Regions from separate parts of the Mesorhizobium sp. B3-1-7 genome, predicted to be linked through region 1. Evidence: predicted binding sites of a transcription regulator. Region 1 holds the regulator's gene; the other holds the start of a gene.
The links. The regulator LexA, encoded in region 1, represses DNA repair genes until DNA is damaged. The targets are predictions, from matches to a motif close to TGTTCNNNNTGTGTTCNG.
Positions count from the first base shown of each region.

Region 2: a site for LexA is predicted at 8,387-8,404, ahead of recA (recombinase RecA). Genes of this name have one in related genera too.

Region 1 covers NZ_VFTL01000005.1:75,090-85,661, reverse strand. Annotated here, with positions in the region: gene gltX (glutamate--tRNA ligase) at 1-461, opposite strand, end outside; gene FJ417_RS05725 (ComEC/Rec2 family competence protein) at 565-3,021, shown strand; gene lexA (transcriptional repressor LexA) at 3,062-3,796, opposite strand; gene kynU (kynureninase) at 4,246-5,493, shown strand; gene FJ417_RS05710 (alpha/beta hydrolase) at 5,548-6,378, shown strand; gene glp (gephyrin-like molybdotransferase Glp) at 6,442-7,647, opposite strand; gene moaC (cyclic pyranopterin monophosphate synthase MoaC) at 7,647-8,123, opposite strand; gene trpC (indole-3-glycerol phosphate synthase TrpC) at 8,125-8,937, opposite strand; gene trpD (anthranilate phosphoribosyltransferase) at 8,942-9,952, opposite strand; gene FJ417_RS05685 (peptidylprolyl isomerase) at 9,949-10,572, opposite strand, start outside.
Region 2 covers NZ_VFTL01000009.1:120,509-131,080, reverse strand. Annotated here, with positions in the region: gene murI (glutamate racemase) at 1-142, opposite strand, end outside; gene FJ417_RS10220 (hypothetical protein) at 315-866, opposite strand; gene FJ417_RS10215 (RNA methyltransferase) at 1,005-1,853, opposite strand; gene FJ417_RS10210 (NADP-dependent isocitrate dehydrogenase) at 2,062-3,273, shown strand; gene FJ417_RS10205 (glutathione S-transferase family protein) at 3,354-3,980, shown strand; gene alaS (alanine--tRNA ligase) at 4,221-6,890, opposite strand; gene recA (recombinase RecA) at 7,231-8,328, opposite strand; gene FJ417_RS10190 (carbohydrate kinase family protein) at 8,610-9,548, shown strand; gene FJ417_RS10185 (pseudouridine-5'-phosphate glycosidase) at 9,588-10,505, shown strand.

The DNA.
Region 1 (10,572 bases):
ATCGTCACGCCTTCGGTCGGCGCCTTGATGCGGATCGCACCCTTGACGCCTGCCGGCGCCTCGGAGGGGCCGCGGTCGCGCCACTGGCCGTTGTAGCGCGGCGGCAGACCCTTGGCGCGGGCCGCCTCGCGCATCGCCTCCAGCTCGGCCGGCGTCTCATAGGCGTAATAGGCCTTGCCCATGCGCACGAGCTCCTCGGCCACCTCGCGATGACGCGGCGCGCGCTCGAACTGCGAGACGGCCTCGCCGTCCCAGGAGAGGCCAAGCCAGGTCAGCCCGTCGAGAATGGCGGCGGTGGCAGCTTCGGTGGAGCGCTCGCGATCGGTATCCTCGATGCGCAGCAGCATCGTGCCGCCGGTGTGCCTGGCATAGAGCCAGTTGAACAGCGCCGTACGCGCCCCGCCAATATGCAGGTAGCCTGTGGGCGAGGGGGCAAAACGGGTGACGACCTTGTCGGACATGGAACTCTCGAGGAAGCACTGAAAAAATGCATGTTTCGCGCGGACTTCCACGCGACCGGCGTTCATGTAGCATAGGCGGTCTGGGGCGCAAGGGGCAGACCCGATGGCTGGACATGGCCGGGGCGCGGAGGAGGGCGGGGGAACGACAGCTGGCGTCAGCGAACGCCTGATGTTTGCCCATGCCGCGCCCGAAGAGGGAGCGCCGGTTTCGCTTCCGGAGCCGCGGGCACCTACCGAGTTTATGCCACCCGGTGACGGTGCAATACAGCCGGTCTCGCCAACGGCGAGCGTCGGCCGAATCCGCAAACAGCTTGGCCGCGCCTCGCTTCCCGCACTGCGCCGAAGCATCGGCACCGCTGCCGCCACCGAGCTCGACCGCGGCATCGGCTTCCTGCTGGTGCCGGTGTTTTTGGCCGCCGGCGTCATCTATTACTTCTCGCTGAGCGTCGAGCCGGATCTCTACAGGCCGCTTGCGGCAGTGGCCCTGATGGCAGTCTGCGCGGCGGTCTCACATTCCCGGCACAGAACGCACCTTGTCTTCATGGCGGCGTTTTTCTGCGCCTTGGGCTTTCTCGCGGCCAAGGTCGAGACCTGGCGGATGGCAACCCCGATGCTGGGTTCGGAAATCCAGACACGGCTGACGGGCCGCCTCGTCACCGCCGAGGCGATGGCCAATGGCCGTGTCCGGCTGACCATCGACCTGATTTCCACGGAACATCCGAAGCTGCGCTACGCGCCGGACCGCGTCAGGTTGTCGGCCCGCAGGATCCCGTCCGGCATGACAGCCGGGTCGATGCTGACCGGCTATGCCAAGCTGCTGCCGCCGACAGGTCCGGTTCGGCCGGACAGCTACGACTTTTCCTTCGACAGCTATTTTGCCGGCATTGGCGGCAGCGGCTTTTTCCTGGGTGATCCAAAGCTGATTGCGCCGGTGGAGGCGCCCTTTGGCGCCCGCATCGCATCGGCGGTGGAAAACGCGCGCGAAGGGATCGCCGATCACATCAGGAGCGCCATCGGCGGATCCGAAGGCGAGATCGCAGCGGCACTGATCGTCGGCGTTCGTGCCGGCATTCCGGAGGCGATCAACGAGTCGATGCGACGGACCGGCATCTACCACATCATTTCGATCTCCGGCCTGCATATGGCGCTGGTCGCCGGCACGATCATGGTCCTTTTGCGCGGCGCCTTCGCGCTGTTTCCGGATTTCTCGTCGCGCCGACCGGTGAAGAAATATGCCGCTGGAATCGCGCTGCTCTCGATCGCCGCCTACCTCGTGATCTCCGGCATCGTGGTGGCGGCCGAGCGGAGTTTCATCATGCTGGCCGTGATGCTTGCCGCCGTGCTCTTCGACCGCGCGGCGCTCACCATGCGCAACCTGGCGATCTCGGCCATCGCCGTTATCCTTGTCTCGCCGCACGAAGTGGTCGGCCCAAGCTTCCAGATGTCCTTCGCCGCCACCGCCGCGCTGGTCGGCGCCTATGCCGGTTTTGCCGACTATCGCGCCGGCAAAACGACCGCGCCGCCGGCAAAGCGTTCGTTCCTCGGCTTCCTATCGCGAAAACTGGCGATCGGAGTGGGTGGTGCCGCCGTGACATCGCTCATCGCGGGCAGCGCGACATTGTTGTTTGCGATCTGGCACTTCCAGCGGGTGTCGCCGCTCAGCCTGCTGGCCAATCTGGCGGTCATGCCGATCGTCTCACTGATCGTCATGCCGTTTGCCGTGTTGAGCGCGCTGGCCATGCCCTTCGGCTTCGACGGCCCATTCCTTTATGTGATGGGCAAGGGCCTGACGGCGATGATCGCCATTTCGGCGTGGATCTCCGAGCGCTCACCGGTCGACGCCGTCGGGCTGATCTCGATCCAGTCGGTGCTGCTGGCGACGGTCGCGCTGGTCATCGCGACGATGGCCACCACCTGGCTGAGGCTTGCCGCCGTACCCTTCGCGCTCGCCGCGCTGCTGGCCATTCCGCATGTCCGCGCCCCGGATGTGCTTGTCTCGGAGGACGCGCATCTGGTGGCGATGCCGATCGGCGGCGGCGAGCTTGCCATCAACCGCACGCGCTCCAACGAGTTCACCACGGACAACTGGAAACGGGCGCTGAAAGCCGAGGAAATCGTACCGCCGGAGACGTTCGCTAAAGACGCCCTCGACATCGCCGATCCCGTCGACCTGCCGCCCGGCTCGCCCTTCTACTGCATCGGCGACCTCTGCATCGGCCGGCATCCTTCCGGCGCCATCGTCGCGCTCACCGAGAATCGCGCCAGCGCCCGGCCTGCTTGCGGTTTCGCCGACCTCATCGTCATCGACGACGCCACGGCCTACAACCCATGCCGCGATCCGCGCGTGCTTGTCGTCACCAAGCGGCAACTGGCACGCGACGGCAGCGCCGCCATCTTCTTCGATCCGCAATCGGCAACCGCGCGGCCAATCGTTCGCTACGCGGTCGAAGAACCGTACCGACCCTGGCACGAGCAGCGGAAATACGCGCGTGAGGCGAGGGGGCTGCCGCCCTATCAACGACCGGAAAAGCCGGCGGTCGCGCCGCAGCCTACAGAATAGGTGGCACGCAGTTCCGGCGAAGACCGCCGCGCGGTTCTGCTCAGTAACGGCGGATGAGTCCGACGAGCTTACCCTGAACCTTGACCCGGTCCGGTCCGAAGATACGGGTCTCATACGCCGGGTTGGCGGCTTCGAGCGCGATCGAGGCACCCTTGCGGCGGAAACGCTTCAGGGTCGCCTCCTCATCGTCGACCAGCGCCACCACGATCTCACCCGGGCTTGCCGTGTTGGCATTGCGGATGATGACGGTATCGCCGTCGAAGATGCCGGCCTCGATCATCGAGTCGCCCTTGACCTCCAACGCGTAATGCTCGCCGCCCATGATCATGTCCGGCGGCACCGAGATCGAATGCGTCTGGTGCTGGATAGCGTCTATCGGCACGCCGGCGGCGATGCGGCCCATCACCGGAATGGACACGGCCGAAACAGCGTCGTCGTCATTGCTGGGTGTCGGCGTGCGAGAGGGCGCCGCCGGCTTGACCTGGCGGCCAAGATTGCCCTGGCCGCCCTGGATGACGCTCGGCGAAAACTTTCTCGCGGCATTCAGGCCAGGCGCGATCGAGTCGGGCAGCCGCAGCACTTCAAGCGCGCGCGCCCGGTTCGGCAGCCGGCGAATGAAGCCGCGTTCTTCCAGCGCCGTGATCAGCCGATGGATGCCCGATTTGGAGGCCAGATCGAGCGCTTCCTTCATCTCGTCGAAAGACGGCGGAATCCCGCTCTCCTTGAGGCGTTCATGGATGAACATCAGCAGTTCATGTTGTTTGCGCGTCAGCATGGCGGCCCCCTTGGGTTCTGAAACCGGAATCAGAAAAACAAACCCAGAACAAACACTATCTGTTCCAGTTGTGTTCCGCAACCGTTTAAAGTTTAGTGAATTTGTTGAGGCTTCGGAAACAATGTTGCATCCAAGGGATACCTGGCCGAGTCAGGTCAGCGGTGTCATTGATTCCGCTCGATTATGCGGCCCTCCTTAAGCTGAAGCGCGGTCCAACACCATCACAAAGGCGCGGGCGGGATTGCTTCGGCTCTTGCGCGAACGTGCTTCACCGTGAACGAAACGGACCCAAAATGCCAACTTCGGCAATGATTCCGATCCATGGTCTTCGCCGTCTATGGACCAGCTAACATAGCGCAGAAGGTTCTTGCCGTGGCACGGACGGTGGTGAGACAACCGTCCTTGGCCAGCCGTGAGAGGCGCCATGCCGAAATGGAGGCGGCAGCATGATGGGGGGAATTCCTGATCTCGCCGAGACCGAGGCGATGGATGCAGCGGATCCGCTGCGCGCCCTGCGCGATCGCTTTGTCCTGCCGGAGGGGGTGATCTACCTCGACGGGAATTCGTTGGGAGCGGCCTCGCACGCCGCATTCGACGAGTTGCGCAAGGCAGCTGCCGAGGAGTGGGCGCATGACCTCATTCGTGCCTGGAACAAGGATGGATGGTTCGACATGCCGGTCGAGCTGGGCGACCGGCTCGGACGCCTGATCGGCGCGGCGCCGGGCCAGACCGTGGTCTGCGACACCACGTCGATCAACATCTACAAAGTGCTGCACGCGGCGATGGCGATGCGGCCGGACCGAACCGTGATCGTTGCCGAGGGCGACAGTTTTCCGACCGATATCTATATGGCCGAAGGGGTGACCTCGACCGGAAAGAACACTGTCCTGCGCCTGGCTGGCGTGGACGCGCCGAGCATCGAGGAACTGATCGACGAACGCGTGGCGGTGGTGTTGGTCAACCACGTCAATTACAAATCCGGCGAGTTGCGCGACATGGCGGCGCTTACGCGCATGGCGCATGACGCCGGTGCGCTGATCGTATGGGATCTCTGCCACAGCGCGGGCGCCATGCCGGTAGAACTTGACAGGGCAAGCGCCGATTTCGCCGTCGGCTGCACCTATAAATATCTCAATGGCGGGCCAGGTTCTCCTGCCTTCATCTATGCGGCCGAGCGGCATCTTGCCGATGTGCGGCAGCCGCTCAGCGGGTGGTGGAGCCATGCACGGCCGTTCGCCTTCGAGCAAGCCTATGCGCCAGGCACCGGCATCCGCCGATTTCTGTGCGGCACGCAGCCGGTCCTGTCGATGCGGACGCTGAAAGGCGCGCTCGACATCTGGAACGGCGTTGACCTGGCGACGGTGCGGAGGAAGAGCATTGCGCTGGCCGATCTGTTCATCGAACTCGTCGAGGCACGGTGCGGCGGTTACGATCTTACGCTGGAAAGCACCCGCGACGGCGCCAAACGCGGCAGCCAGATTTCCTTCATTCACCAGCATGGCTACCAGATCATGCGGGCCCTGATCGAACGCGGCGTGATCGGTGATTTTCGGGCGCCGTCGACCATGCGCTTCGGTTTTACCCCGCTCTATGTCGGCTACAGGGATGTCTGGAATGCCGTCGAAGTGCTCGAGGACATCTTGCGGACCGGCGTCTGGCGAGAAGCCCGCTTCGCGGTCAAGACAACCGTTACCTGACCGCGGCGATGCCAATCAAAACCACTCGACATTGAGCTGATCGTGGAGGGGCCGTTGCTCGGACACCGTATTGCCGACTGGGACAACGCCTATGCCAACGGCGCGAACATCGCCGGCGGCGACCGCTGGCCCGCGGCTTGGGATCAACCGGCGCGGGCCTTTCGGGAAAAGCTGCTGGCGCAAGGCAGGGCGCGGTTCGATATCGTGTACGGCGAAGCGCCGCGCAACCGGTTCGATCTGTTTCTCCCACCTGCTGCGCCAAAGGGGCTCGTCGTGTTCATCCATGGCGGTTACTGGATGGAATCAGACAAGACCTCCTGGTCGCATCTGGCTGGAGGTGCGGTCGGCCACGGTTTTGCCGTCGCCATGCCCTCTTACACGCTTTGCCCGCAGACCAGGATCAGCGGCATCGTCAACGAGGTTGCGGCAGCGATCGAGAAGGCGGCAGCGATGATCGATGGTCCGCTGGTGCTGACCGGGCACTCGGCCGGCGGACATCTCGTCAGCCGGATGGTGACCGCGGCCTCGCCGCTGTCGTCCGATGTGTCGCGGCGCATACGCCAGGTTGTTTCGATCTCAGGCCTGCACGACCTTCGGCCGCTGATGTTCACCGCACTGAACGAGACCCTGAACATCGACGAGAAGGAAGCGTTGAGCGAAAGCCCGGCTTTGCTGCGGCCTCGGCGGGGAGCCCGCATCACCTGTTGGGTCGGCGGCGGCGAGCGTTCGGAATTCCTGCGCCAGAGTACATTGCTTGCCAACATCTGGACCGGGCTCGGCGCCACCACCGGTTCAGTGGTCGAGCCGGACCGGCATCATTTCAACGTTGTCGATGGGCTCGGAGATCCGGATCATCCCCTCACTCGGGCACTGATCGCCGAATAGAGCAATTCGGCGGTGTGAATGGTTTCGGTCGAGAATTGCGTTAAAACGGCGGGATAGACCGGCTCAGCGCAGCATCAGAACGTTGCATTCGGCGCCGGCCTGCGCGGCGGGCGCGAAGGGCTGGCGCACGATCAGGCCGTTGGCGTCGGCAAGCATGCGCAGCATCGAGGAGTCCTGGATGCCGAAAGGCATCGCGACCAGGGTGCCGGCGTCCTCGCGCACAACGGCGCGCACGTAGTCCTGCCTTAGATCGTTGGCCTGCATCGCAGCGCCCAGCCGGGCCGTTCGCACGTCCTGCCGGTGATCGCGGCCGCCGAGCCTGGCAAGCAGCGGCTTCAGGAAGAGTTGCGAGCAGACGATGCTTGCCACCGGATTGCCGGGCAGGCCGATGCAACGGACATTGCCAAGCCGGCCAAACATCAGCGGTTTGCCGGGGCGCATGGCGATCTTCCAGAAGTCGAGCTTCATGCCTTCGCCGGTCAGCACGTCATGGATCAGGTCGTGGTCGCCGACCGAGGCGCCGCCGAGCGTGACGATGACGTCGGCGTTCGCCTCGACCGCTTTCCTGACCAGCGCGGCGATCGCCTCCTGGCGGTCGGCGGCGATGCCGAGATCGAGCGCGCGCGCGCCGACCGACTGGGCGGCGGCGACGACGCCATAGGCGTTGGACGAAATGATCTGGTCGGGGCCGAGCGCGCTGCCTGGCGGCAGCAATTCGTCGCCGGTGGCGATGATCGCAACCAGCGGCCGCCGCACGACGTTCAAGGCGGGGTGGTTGGCTGACGCCGCCAGCGAAAGGGCCGCCGCGTCGAGCGCGCGGCCTTTTTCGAGCAGCAGGTCGCCCTGGCCGAAGTCGAGCCCGCGGCGACGGACATTGCGTCCTTCGGCGGTCGGCTCCGTCACTTCGATCTGGCGGTTGCCAAGGTCGCGGACGTTTTCCTGGATGACGATGGTGTCGGCGCCTTCAGGCAGCGGCGCGCCGGTAAAGATGCGCACGGCCTGGCCTTTGCCGACGGTTCCGGAGAAACCGCGCCCGGCGGGCGCCATGCCTATGACCTCGAGTTCAGCCGGCGCTGAAGCGACATCGGCGGATCTTGCGGCATAGCCGTCCATGGCCGAGGCGTTGAACGGCGGCTGCGTGCGTAGCGCCACGACCGGCTCCGCCAGGACCCGGCCGGCCGCGTCAGCCAGCGGAATGCTTTCGCCGGGTAATGGCGCAGCACCGTCCAGCAGGCGTTCGAGCGCTTCGGCGACCGGGACCAAGGCCATCAGGCATCCACCTTGTAGTCGCCGGACTTGCCGCCTGTCTTCTCGACCAGCCGGATGCCGGAAACCACCATGCCGCGGTCCGCCGCCTTGGCCATGTCGTAGATGGTGAGGCAGGCGACCGACGCCGCGGTCAGCGCCTCCATCTCGACGCCGGTCTTGCCGGTGACGCGGGCAAGCGCGGTGACCCTGAGGCCAGGCAGCGTGCGGTCCGGCTCGATCTCGACGGCAACTTTTGTCAGAAGCAGCGGATGGCAGAGCGGGATCAGCTCATGCGTTTTCTTCGCGGCCATGATACCGGCGATGCGGGCTGTGCCCAGCACATCGCCCTTCTTGGCATCGCCTGCGAGAATCATCTCCAGCGTTTCCGGCCGCATCGAGACAAAACCTTCGGCGATCGCCGTGCGGATCGTCTCGGCCTTGTCGCCGACATCGACCATATTGGCTTCGCCCTTGGCGCCAAGATGGGTGAGGGCCATCTCAGATGGCCTCGGCCGCTGCCTTGCCTGTCAGCAGAAGCTCGGTCGCCGCGGCCACGTTCGCTTGCCGCATCAGGCTCTCGCCGACCAGGAAGGTGCTGATGCCGGTCTTCTGCATCCTGAGGCAGTCGCCGTGGGTGAAGATGCCGCTCTCGCTGACCAGCAGGTAGCCGCCCGGCACCATTCGCGCCAGCCGCTCGGAAGTCTCAAGGCTGGTCTCGAAGGTCCGCAGATTGCGGTTGTTGATACCGATCAGTTGCGACGACAATTTTAGCGCGCGCTCCGTTTCGGCCTCGTCATGCACCTCGATCAGCGCGTCCATCCCGAGTTCGAAGGCGATAGCTTCCAATTCGCTCGCCAGAGCATCGTCGACGCTTGCCATGATGATCAGGATGGCGTCTGCGCCCCAGGCTCGTGCTTCGTAGACCTGGTAAGGGTCGAATAGGAAATCCTTACGCAATGCGGGCAGGGACACCGCCTTGCGCGCCTTGGTGAGAAATTCCGGCGCGCCTTGGAAGGATGGCGCGTCGGTCAGCACCGAAAGGCAGGTCGCGCCACCTTTCTGATAGGCCTTGGCCAAGGCTGGCGGGTCGAAATCGGCGCGGATCAGCCCCTTGGAGGGGCTGGCCTTCTTGATTTCGGCAATCAACGCGAAGCCGCCGCCCCGGCGCTTGGCCTCGAGCGCAGCAAGGAAGCCGCGCGGCGGCTCGGCGTCCCTGGCCTTCGCCTTGATCTCGGCGAGCGGCATGGCGAGCTTGGCTGCCGCGATCTCGTCGCGCTTGTAGGCTTCGATCTTGCGCAGGATGTCCGACAAGGCCTTATCCGTTCGAAATCTCGACGAGCTTGTCCAGCACGCCAAGCGCGCGACCGCTGTCGATCGCTTGCGCCGCCGCCGCGATGCCGTCGGCAAGCGTCGTCGCCTTGCCGGCCACGACCAGCCCGGCGCCGGCATTCATCAGCACCGTGTCGCGATAGGCGCCGGCGGCGCCGCCCAGCATATCGCGCAGTTCCTTGGCGTTGTAGGCGGCGTCGCCGCCGCGCAGCTCTTCCTTGGTGTGCCGCTTCAGTCCGACGGCTTCCGGCGTCAGGGTGAAGCTGCGGATCTCGCCGCCGACAAGCTCCGCCACCTGGGTTTCACCCGTCGTGGTGATCTCGTCATAGCCGTCGCCATGGACGACCCAGGCGTGGTCGGCGCCCAGCGCTTTCAACGTCTCGGCCACCGGCATGATCCACTCCGGCAGGAAGACGCCGACCATCTGGCGGCTGACGCCGGCGGGATTCGACAAAGGCCCGAGCAGGTTGAAGATGGTGCGCGTGCCGAGCTCGACGCGGGTCGGCCCGACATGCTTCATCGCCGGATGATGCGCCGGCGCGAACATGAAGCCGACGCCGGTCTCATGGATGCAGCGGCCGATCATCTCCGGCGGGATGTCTATTCGGACGCCCAGCGCCGTCAGCACGTCGGCGGAGCCGGTCAGCGAGGACAGGCCGCGATTGCCATGCTTGGCGACCGGCACCCCGGCGGCGGCAATAACGAAGGCCGAAGCGGTCGAGATGTTGACCGAATGCGAATTGTCGCCGCCGGTGCCGACGATGTCGATGGCGCCTTGCGGCGCCTCGACGCGCAGCATCTTAGCGCGCATCGTGGCGACCGCGCCGGAAATCTCGCCTACCGTCTCGCCGCGCACGCGCAGCGCCATCAGGAAGCCGCCGATCTGGCCGGGCGTCGCGTCGCCCGACATGATGATGTCGAACGCCTCGCGCGCTTCCTCGAAGGAAAGCGCGGTGCCCGTGGCGACCTTGGCTATGTGTGTCTTCAGAGCGCTCATCGTGTCTGTGCTTGCGAAACGGCGTTCGGATCGATGCGAACGTCATATTGCGACTGCAACTGCGCCACCAACTGGTCGAGCAGATCGTCGGACATGCCGGCGCCGAAGGATTTCTGCGCGTCGTCCGGCACCGCGCTGCCATCGGCGCCTGCCGGCTCGAAGACCTCGGCGACCTTGAACAGGATCTGGCCGTCGCCGGTGGGCGAGGCGATCAAACCGGTACCGCCTTCGCCGACGCCGAACATGGCCGCCGCGCCTTCCTTGCCGAAATCGGCATCGTCGGCTTCGCGCTTCAGGCCGCGCTTGGTCTGCTTGTCGAGCTTAAGCTCGCCGGCGATGACGTCGAGCGTGGTGCCTGCCTTGAGGCGTTTTTCCAGCTCCTGAGCCCTAGCGTCGAGCCGCTTGTCGGTCTCGGCCTCCGTCCAGTCGGCGACGACCTTCTTGCGGACTTCATCCAGCGTGCGGTCGCGCGCCGGCGTGATCGACTGCACTTCGTAGAAGACGAAACCGTTGTCGGCAGTCGTCAGGCCCTCGTTCTCGGTATTGGGCTCCGCCGTGAACACCGATTTGATCAACTCGGCCGATTGCGGCAGGTCGTTGACGATCGTGCCGTCCGGCCG
Region 2 (10,572 bases), on a different contig from region 1:
CGCCGTAGGGAAAAGCCGCGTCGTCGGCGACATAGACGAATCGGCGATCGGGCATCAGCACGCGCGCCTCGCGCAGCACGGTCAGCCCGCCAACGCCGGAATCGAACATCAGGATCGGGCGTTGGCTTGATCGATCGCTCATTGTCATCCGGCCATGAGAAGCGTCAGGCCCATGATTGGACCGACGGCGCTTCTATCGCGAATGATCGTGGTCTTGAAGAGGCGAATGCGAGCAGCTTTTGCGCAGGCGCCAGGGCATGGTGCCGAAAAGTGTGAAGCGGTTTTCGGCACCATGCTCTATTTCTAAGACTTACTCAAATCCCGCGCTTGCCGAAGCCGGCGGGGCGCGGCCTGCCGAAAGGCTGCGGTGCCGGCGGGACGCGCGCGGCGGAGGCGGCGGCACGTGGGGCGGCCGGCACGCTGGCTGTTACGGTGCGTCCGGCACGCGCCGGTGCCGGCAGCGGACCGTCGAAATCGAAAACATCGGTCAATTCATCGATATTGCTGCCCGCGACCGGCTTCGCCCACAGGATCGTGCACCAGAGGCCGAACACCGAAAGTCCAAGCAGGTTCAGCCCGCCTGGAATGCTCGCGGGATCGCCGAATTTGACGACCAGCAGCACGCCTGCCTGTAAAAGAGCGTAGACGGCGGAAAGGGCGATGTAGGCCCACAGGATCCATCGGCGCCCGTTGGCATCGCGGGTGCGGCGCGAGGCGATGTTGCCGCGCAGCGCGACAAAGACGAGAGAGGCGATGAGGACGGCGCCCGCCATGCCCTGCCGCGCCGGACCAGGCCCCGAATTGATCAGCCCTTCGAAGCCTATCGTACTGACAATGCAGATAAGGATCACCACGGTCTCGGCCACGGCGAGGCCGAGAGAGTAAAGGAAAAAGCGCAGTCGACCAATATTGGACGAAAACATGTGCCACCCCCACTATTGCGGCCAGGATGGCGTATAACCGAATAAAATTCGGTTACTTCAAATGCTCACAGCTTACCGATTTTAACTTTCTTCGTCTTTGGCGCGACTGCACGCACCGACCGGCAATCGTCTCGGATCGTCCCCGGGCGAGCCGTCGCCGCGCGGCATGGCCGGCGAGAACCGGTCGAGCGACGAGATGATGCCGCGCAGCACCTTCAGTTCCGGCTCGGCAAAGCCCGCGCGGGTCAATACGGCGCGCAGATTGTCGACCATCTTCGGTTTCTTTTCTTCCGGGCGGAAGTAGCCTCGCGCTTCCAGCGCGTTTTCCAGATAGGCGAACAGGCTGTGCAATTGCTCCTTGGTCGCCGGCACAAGCTCCGGTCCGGAGAAGTTGGTCCGGGTCTCGTCGGCGAGGCCGGACTTCATCCATTCATAGGACATCAGCAGCACCGCCTGGGCGATGTTGAGCGAGGAAAAGCCGGGATCGACCGGGAAGGTGACGATCTCGTCGGCGAGCCCGACCTCGTCATTATAGAGGCCGAAGCGCTCGCGGCCGAACAGGATGCCGGTACGCTCGCCCACCTCGACACGTGCTCTCAGCGCCCTGCCCGCTTCCACGGGACCGCGCACCGGCTTGAAGCCGTCGCGCTCGCGCGCCGTCGTGGCGAAGACGAAGTTCAGGTCGGCGACCGCCGAGGCCAGATCGTCGAAAACCCTGGTGGCGTCGATGACGTGGTCGGCCCGGCTGGCGGCCGCGCGCGCCTTCTCGCTCGGCCAGCCGTCACGCGGGTTGACCAGCCTGAGCTCGGATAGGCCGAAATTCGCCATTGCGCGGGCGACCATGCCGATATTCTCGCCGAGCTGCGGCTCGACCAGGATGATGGCCGGTCCGGCGGAAGCGGTCTTGGCTGTATTTTCGATGGCTGGCATGGCTGTGGGTAACCGGGGTTTGCGGCGTTTCGGCGTCCCCTGCCACATCCAGACCGGAAAATGAAGCATTCACAACAGCGGCACCCGTCCGCTCCGGCACGGATCGCGGTTTGCGCGCTGAAAAAGCCTTTGATATACGCTCCGCATCCCCGGCCGAAACCATGCGGGCAAGGCCGTTCAGATCCCCCAGCAACGAGGCATTCTTTCCATGGCGAAGATCAAGGTGGCGAACCCGGTCGTCGAACTCGACGGCGACGAGATGACCCGCATCATCTGGCAGTTCATCAAGGACAAGCTGATCCACCCCTATCTCGACCTGAAGCTTGAATATTACGACCTCGGCATCGAAAACCGCGACGCCACCAACGACCAGGTGACGATCGACTCGGCCAACGCCATCAAGAAATACGGCGTCGGCGTGAAATGCGCGACGATCACTCCCGACGAAGCGCGCGTCGAGGAATTCAAGCTGAAGAAGATGTGGAAGTCGCCCAACGGCACCATCCGCAACATCCTCGGCGGCACCATCTTCCGCGAGCCGATCATCATGAAGAACGTGCCGCGCCTGGTGCCGGGCTGGACCAAGCCGATCGTCGTCGGCCGTCATGCCTTCGGCGACCAGTACCGCGCCACCGACTTCCGCTTCCCCGACAAGGGCAAGCTGACGATCAAGTTCGTCGGCGAAGACGGTCAGGTGATCGAGCATGACGTCTATGACGCGCCGGGCGCCGGCGTGGCCATGGCCATGTACAATCTCGACGAGTCGATCCGCGAGTTCGCCCGCGCCTCGCTGAACTATGGCCTGCTGCGCAACTTCCCGGTGTATCTGTCGACCAAGAACACCATCCTCAAGGCCTATGACGGCCGCTTCAAGGACATCTTCCAGGAAGTCTACGAGAAGGAGTTCGAGGCCGAATTCAAGGCGCGGAAACTCTGGTACGAGCACCGCCTGATTGACGACATGGTCGCCTCCAGCCTGAAATGGTCGGGCGGCTATGTCTGGGCCTGCAAGAACTATGACGGCGACGTGCAATCCGACACCGTGGCGCAAGGCTTCGGCTCGCTCGGCCTGATGACCTCCGTGCTGATGACGCCGGACGGCAAGACGGTGGAAGCGGAAGCCGCGCACGGCACCGTGACGCGCCACTACCGCCAGCACCAGAAGGGCGAGGAAACCTCGACCAATTCGATCGCCTCGATCTTCGCCTGGACGCGCGGCCTGGCGCACCGCGCCAAGCTCGACGACAACACCGCGCTGAAGCGCTTCGCCGAGACGCTGGAAAAGGTCTGCATCCAGACCGTCGAGTCTGGCTTCATGACCAAGGACCTGTCGCTGCTGATCGGCCCCGACCAGCCTTGGCTCTCGACCACCGGCTTCCTCGACAAGATCGACGAGAATTTGCAGAAGGCGATGGGGTAGCCCAACCTTACGGCACACAGAAGGCTCCGCTAGGAGCCTTCTTTTTTGGACACTGCGACGGGCAAATTGAGAGCTGATCAATGGCCAAGCCAACTCTCTACGGCGCCGACTACAGCGTCTATGTGCGCATCGCGCGGATGGCGCTGGAGGAGAAAGGCATCGGCTACGAGCTGGTGCCACTCGACATCTTCGCCGCCGAGGGCATTCCGGCCTGGTATCTGGAGCATCATCCCTTCGGCCGCATCCCGGCCTTCGAGCATGACGGTTTTCACCTATTCGAGACCGGCGCAATCGCGCGCTATGTCGATGAAGCCTTCGATGGTCCCGCGCTGCAGCCGGCCGACGTGCGCGGCCGCGCCAGGATGGGCCAGATCATCGGCCTGCTCGACGCCTATGGTTATCGCGCGATGGTCTGGGACGTCGCCGTCGAGCGGCTGGAGAAGGCAGCGCCGGATGAGGCGCTGATTGCCAGCGGGCTGAGCCAGGCTGAGACGGTGCTCAAAGTTCTGACCTCGCTGAAGGCTAAGGGCCCGTGGTTGCTCGGGGACCAGTTGACGTTGGTGGACCTGCATGCGGCCCCGATCGTCGCCTATTTCCTCAAGGTCGCGGAAGGACGCGATCTGCTCGCGCGCTTTGCGGATATACCGGATTGGTATTCCCGAATAGCCGGACGGCCGAGCTTTACGCGGACGGAAAAGGTCGCGTAACTCGCTCAGCCTCGGCGCCGCCCCTCATTGCCCTGCCGGGCATTTCTCCCCGTAAAACGGGGAGAAAGAAGCGATTGCAACGCCGGCGCCTTTTCTGCAACGCAGACTATTGGCGAAAGCCGCGATAACAGCGCTCTTCTCCCCGTTCAACGGGGAGAAGATGGCGGCAGCCAGATGAGGGGCAGCGCAGCCCTCGGAGAGTTGGGAGCCGGCCTGAGCTACAGCCGATCGCCCCGACCGTCACGCCGCTTCCAGCGCCGCCTTCACCGCCGCAATGGCATCATTGGCCTTCGACGCATCGGGGCCGCCGGCCTGCGCCATGTCGGGACGGCCGCCGCCGCCTTGACCGCCAAGCGCGGCGGACGCGACGCGCACGAGATCGACGGCGCTGAAGCGAGCGGTCAGGTCGTCGGTGACGCCGACGACCACGCTTGCCTTGTTGTCCTCGCCCGCGCCGACAAAGACGACTATGCCGGAGCCGAGCGTCTTCTTGCCGGCATCCGCCAGCGGCTTCAGGTCCTTCGGCGCCACGCCGGTGACCGCCTTGCCGAGGAATCCGACACCTGCGACGGTCTCGTTCGCGGCCGGAGCATCGGCAACGGCCGAGCCGCCGCCCAGCGCCAGTTTCTTGCGCGCCTCGGTAAGCTCCTTTTCGAGCTTTTTGCGTTCTTCGAGCAGCGCCTCGACGCGCAACGGCACGTCGGCCGGCGAGATCTTCAAGGTCGCCGCCGCGGCTTTCAGCCGCCTGTCCTGTTCGTCCAGATGTCTGCGCGCCGCCTCGCCGGTCAGCGCTTCGATGCGGCGCACGCCGGCCGCCACCGCGCTGTCCGACAGTATGCGCACCAGGCCGATATCGCCGGTCGACCTCACATGCGTGCCGCCGCAAAGCTCGACCGAATAAGGCCGGTTTGCCTTGGCGCCATGCAGGCCGGTGCCCATCGACACGACGCGCACCTCATCGCCGTATTTCTCGCCGAACAGCGCCATGGCGCCTTCGGCAATCGCGTCGTCGACCGACATCAGACGCGTCGTCACCGGACTGTTCTGCACGACGATCTCGTTGGCCATGCGCTCGACCTCCTCGAGCTCATCGGCCGAGATCGGCTTGTTGTGCGAGATGTCGAAGCGCAGCCGGTCGGGCGCCACCAGCGAGCCCTTCTGCGCGACATGGGTGCCCAGCACCTCGCGCAGCGCCTCATGGATGAGATGCGTTGCGGAATGGTTGGCGCGCAGCCTCGAGCGGCGGGCATGATCGACCTTCAACTCGACGGCATCACCCGTCTTGACCGTGCCTTTGGCCACCTTGCCGAGATGCACGAACAAACCATCGGCCTTCTTCTGCGTGTCCGAGACCTCGATTGAAAAACCCTCGCCGGAAATCACGCCGGTGTCGCCCATCTGGCCGCCGGATTCGCCGTAGAACGGCGTCTGGTTGACGACCAAGGCGACCGCATCGCCCTGGCTCGCGCTGTCGATGGTCTTGCCGTCCCTGACCAGGGCCTGGACGATGCCTTCCGCCTGCTCGGTCTCATAGCCGAGGAATTCGGTGGCGCCGGTCTTTTCGCGCACCGAGAACCAGACCGTCTCGGTCGCGGCCTCGCCCGAGCCCGTCCAATGCGCGCGCGCCTCGGCCTTCTGCCGCTCCATCGCATCGGTGAAGCCGGCGATATCGACCGAGATGCTGCGCTGGCGCAGCGCATCCTGCGTCAGATCGAGCGGGAAGCCATAGGTGTCGTAGAGCTTGAAGGCCGTCTCGCCATCCAGCATGTCGCCGGCATGCAGCGTCTCCGTAGCGTCCGAAAGCAGGCCGAGGCCGCGCACCAGCGTCTTGCGGAAGCGTGTTTCCTCGAGCTTCAGCGTTTCGGTGATCAGCGCCTCTCCGCGCACGAGCTCGGGATAGGCCTGGCCCATCTCGCGCACCAGCGCCGGCACCAGCTGCCACATCAGCGGCTCCTTCGCGCCAAGCAGCTGCGCATGGCGCATGGCACGGCGCATGATGCGGCGCAGCACATAGCCGCGCCCCTCATTCGACGGCAGCACACCATCTGCCACCAGGAACGAGGACGAGCGCAGATGATCCGCGATGACGCGATACGACCCGACGTTCTCCTGGTTCGGCCCCTGGCCTAGCGCCGAGGACGCCGCGTCGATCAAATGCCTGAACAGGTCGGTCTCGAAGACACTTTCGACGCCCTGCAGGATGGAGGCCATGCGCTCCAGGCCCATGCCGGTGTCGATCGAGGGACGCGGCAGGTCGATGCGCTCTTCCTTCGTCACCTGCTCATACTGCATGAACACCAGGTTCCAGAATTCCAGGAACCGGTCGCCGTCCTCTTCCGGGCTGCCGGGCGGGCCGCCCCAGATATGCTCGCCGCGATCGATGAAGATTTCCGAGCACGGACCGCACGGGCCGGTGTCGCCCATCGCCCAGAAATTGTCCGAGGTCGGGATGCGGATTATGCGGTCGTCGGAGAAGCCGGCGATCTTCTTCCAGTAACCAGCCGCCTCGTCGTCGGTGTGATAGACCGTGACGAGCAGCTTGTCCTTCTTCAGGCCGAAACCCTTGGTGATCAGGTTCCAGGCAAGCTCGATCGCGCGCTCCTTGAAATAGTCGCCGAACGAGAAATTGCCGAGCATCTCGAAGAAGGTGAGATGGCGCGCGGTATAGCCGACATTGTCGAGGTCGTTGTGCTTGCCGCCTGCACGCACGCTCTTCTGCGCGGTGGACGCTCGCGAATAGGGACGTTTCTCCAGGCCGGTGAAGACGTTCTTGAACTGCACCATGCCTGCGTTTGTGAACATCAGCGTCGGATCGTTGCGCGGCACCAACGGGCTGGAGGCGACGATCTCGTGGCCCTCCTTGCGGAAGTAGTCGAGAAATGTCGACCGGATATCGTTCACGCCACTCATTGCGTACTGCCTTTTCGCGAGAACCGCCGGCGTCGCCGGCGGCTGATGGGCTTTGGTGTTTCCAGAAGATAGATGGGCCTTTTAGCCGTAGCTCTTGAGCCTGTCCAGAAACACGGAGTTAGGTCAATCCGCCGGCGAGCGACGGCCCGGCGCCGCCCGCAAAATGCAAAACCGCCGGCGCGAAGGCCGGCGGTTCGGGTACGCAATACTCAAGAACTCGATTACATAAGCATAAGACGATAAACAAGGATTGTGGCCGAACTCCGGCTAAGCCGACGAATAGCTTCCGCCCAATCCCGAACAGGAAACTGCTGCGCGATCTTCCTGGAACGAACCGGCCCTACAAGGCGCCGGCTTCGTCCTCGAAACCGTCGTCGCCGCCTTCGGAGCCGCCATTCTCGAGAAATTTCTCGGCGATCAGCCCGGCATTCTGGCGCAATGCAAGTTCGACCTCACGCGCCGTATCGGGATTGTCGCGCAGGAACAGTTTTGCGTTCTCGCGACCTTGGCCGAGGCGCTGCGAATTGTAGGAGAACCAGGCGCCTGACTTCTCGATGACGCCAGCCTTGACGCCGAGATCGATCAGCTCGCCGGTCTTCGACACGCCCTCGCCATACATGATGTCGAACTCGACCACCTTGAAGGGCGGGGCCAGCTTGTTCTTCACCACCTTGACGCGGGTCTGGTTGCCGACGACCTCGTCGCGGTCCTTGACCGAGCCGATGCGGCGGATGTCGAGGCGCACCGAGGCGTAGAATTTCAGCGCGTTGCCGCCGGTGGTCGTCTCGGGCGAGCCGAACATGACGCCGATCTTCATGCGGATCTGGTTGATGAAGATGACCATTGTGTTGGAGCGCGAGATCGAGGCGGTCAGCTTGCGCAGCGCCTGGCTCATCAGGCGAGCCTGAAGACCGGGCAGCGAATCGCCCATCTCGCCTTCGATTTCAGCGCGCGGCGTCAGTGCCGCCACCGAGTCGACGACCAGCACGTCGATGGCGCCCGAACGCACCAGCGTGTCGCAGATTTCCAGCGCCTGCTCGCCGGTGTCGGGCTGCGAGATCAAAAGGTTCTCGAGGTCGACGCCAAGCTTGCGGGCATAAACCGGATCGAGCGCGTGCTCGGCATCGACGAAGGCGCAGATACCGCCCTTCTTCTGGGCTTCCGCCACCGTGTGCAGCGCCAGCGTCGTCTTGCCCGAGCTTTCCGGCCCGTAAATCTCGATGATGCGGCCGCGCGGCAGGCCGCCGACGCCGAGCGCGATGTCGAGGCCGAGCGAGCCGGTCGGCACGGTTTCGATCTCGACCACCTGCTCGTTGGCGCCGAGCCGCATGATCGAGCCCTTGCCGAAAGCGCGCTCGATTTGCGACAGCGCCGCGTCCAGAGCCTTTGATTTGTCCACTGCCTTATCCTCTACAAGCCGCAAAGAATTCTGAGCCATGATACATCACCCCTTGGTCGTCAATGAAGGCCGGACAATCCGTGATCCCTGCTTGTTTTGTACCTTTTTTGTTCTCATTTGGCAAGGGGCGGCAAGCAGCTGAAAAACAATCAATATCTGGATATGTTCTTTCTTTGTCCCACCAGGGCTGGAGCGAAACAGAACCACTGGTCCAGAAGAGATTTGATATCCGCATGTCCCGAATCGCGGCGCCGATTGCGGTGTGACGCGCAGAAACTTAGTGTGCGCAGCCAACTATCAACCAAGGTTACCATATCCGCATGCCGACATCCCCAACAATCCTGGCGCTGGGCGGAGCCCATATCGACCGGCGCGGCCAGGTCTCGGGCGCCTATGTGCCCGCCGCTTCGAATCCCGGCATCATGCGCGAGGACGTCGGCGGCGTGGTTTTCAACGCGCTGCGCAGCGTGGTGAAGCGCGGCGTGTCGGCCTCGCTGATATCGGTGCGCGGCGGCGACGCTGCGGCCGACACCGTCGCCTTGGCGATCGACAACGCCGGAATAGCGGACCTCTCGGTGGTGTTCCTCGACCGCACGACGCCGAGCTACACGGCGTTGATCGACGCCGAAGGTGAGCTGATCGTCGGGCTGGCCGACATGACGCTCTACGATCTTGCCTTCCCCAAGCAGATGAGGCGTTCCAAGGTGCGCGAGGCGATCGCCGCGGCCGACGCCATCCTGTGCGACGCCAACCTGCCGACGGCGGCGCTGGAGCGCTTGGTAGCGCTTGCCGGTGGCCGGCCGGTCTTCGCCATCGCCGTCTCGCCGGCCAAGGTCGTCCGCCTGGCGCCGCTGCTCGACGACCTGTCGCTGCTTTTCATGAACCGCCGCGAAGCCGCCGCGCTGGCCGGCGCCGAGCTATCCGGCGAAACCCTTGTCGACGCGCTCAGGCGGGCCGGCCTGAATGCCGGCGTGGTCACGTCCGGCAGCGCCCCGGTTCTGGGCTTCGACGACACCGGCATCTTCGAGATCGATCCACCCGCGCCGCGCAAGGTTGCCGACGTGACCGGAGCCGGCGACGCCTTGACCGGCGCAACGGTCGCCGCCTTGCTGCGCGGCCTGCCGCTGCGTGCCGCGCTGCGCGAAGGCCTTGCCGCGGCGATGCTTGCCATCGAGAGCCCGGAGGCCGTGCCGTCTTTCACGGCGGGCAACTTCACGCAGGTGCTTGGCCTTGTGCCGGAGGCGCGGGAGGTGGCATAGGGCCACCAGACACCCACTTCCTCCTGATCGGAGACAGCCGTGACACCCGACACCGCCCACCCCTTCGTCGACATCCACCCGCCCGTGGCGGAGGCGCTTGCCGCCGGCCGGCCGGTGGTGGCGCTGGAAAGCACCATCATCACCCACGGCATGCCCTACCCCGACAATGGCGCGATGGCCGCCAAGGTCGAACAGATCATCATCGATGGCGGCGCGCTGCCGGCGACGATCGCCGTGGTCGACGGCCGCATCAAGATCGGCCTGTCCGACGGCGAGCGCGAATCGCTTGCCATGACCGGTGACGCCATGAAGCTGTCGCGCGCCGATATCGGCTTCGCCGTCGCTCAAAAGCGCACCGGCGGCACCACCGTTGCGGCCACTATGATCGCCGCGCATATGGCCGGCATAAAGGTCTTCGCCACCGGCGGCATTGGCGGCGTCCACAAAGGCGCGGAAAAGAGCTTCGATATCTCGGCCGATCTCGACGAGCTGGCGCGCACGCCGGTTGTCGTTGTCTCTGCCGGCGCCAAGGCGATCCTCGACATCGAAAAGACGCTGGAAGTGCTGGAGACGCGCGGCGTGCCGGTGATCGGCCATGGCTGCGAGACGATGCCCGCCTTCTGGTCGAGGCAGTCGCCCTTCCGCGCGCCGCTGACGCTCAATGCGCCGCAGGACATTGCGCATTTCTATCGCACGCGGCAGGCGCTGGGCCTCGGCGGCGGCATCCTCATCGCCAATCCGGTGCCGCGGAACGACGAGATCCCCGCCGACGAAATGGCTGGCTATATCGAAGCCGCGCAGAAGGCCGCCGAAGCCCAGAACGTCACCGGCAAGGCGGTGACGCCGTTCCTTTTGTCGAAGATCCTGGAGCTCACCGGCGGCCGCAGCCTGAAGACCAACATCGCGCTGGTCGAGAACAACGCGCGGCTGGCGGCGGAGATTGCCAAGGCGTTGTAGGCGCGGAACGCTCAACTACCGGCAGCGATAGCCAAATGCGAACGCCGCGTTCCGTCACACCCCCTCT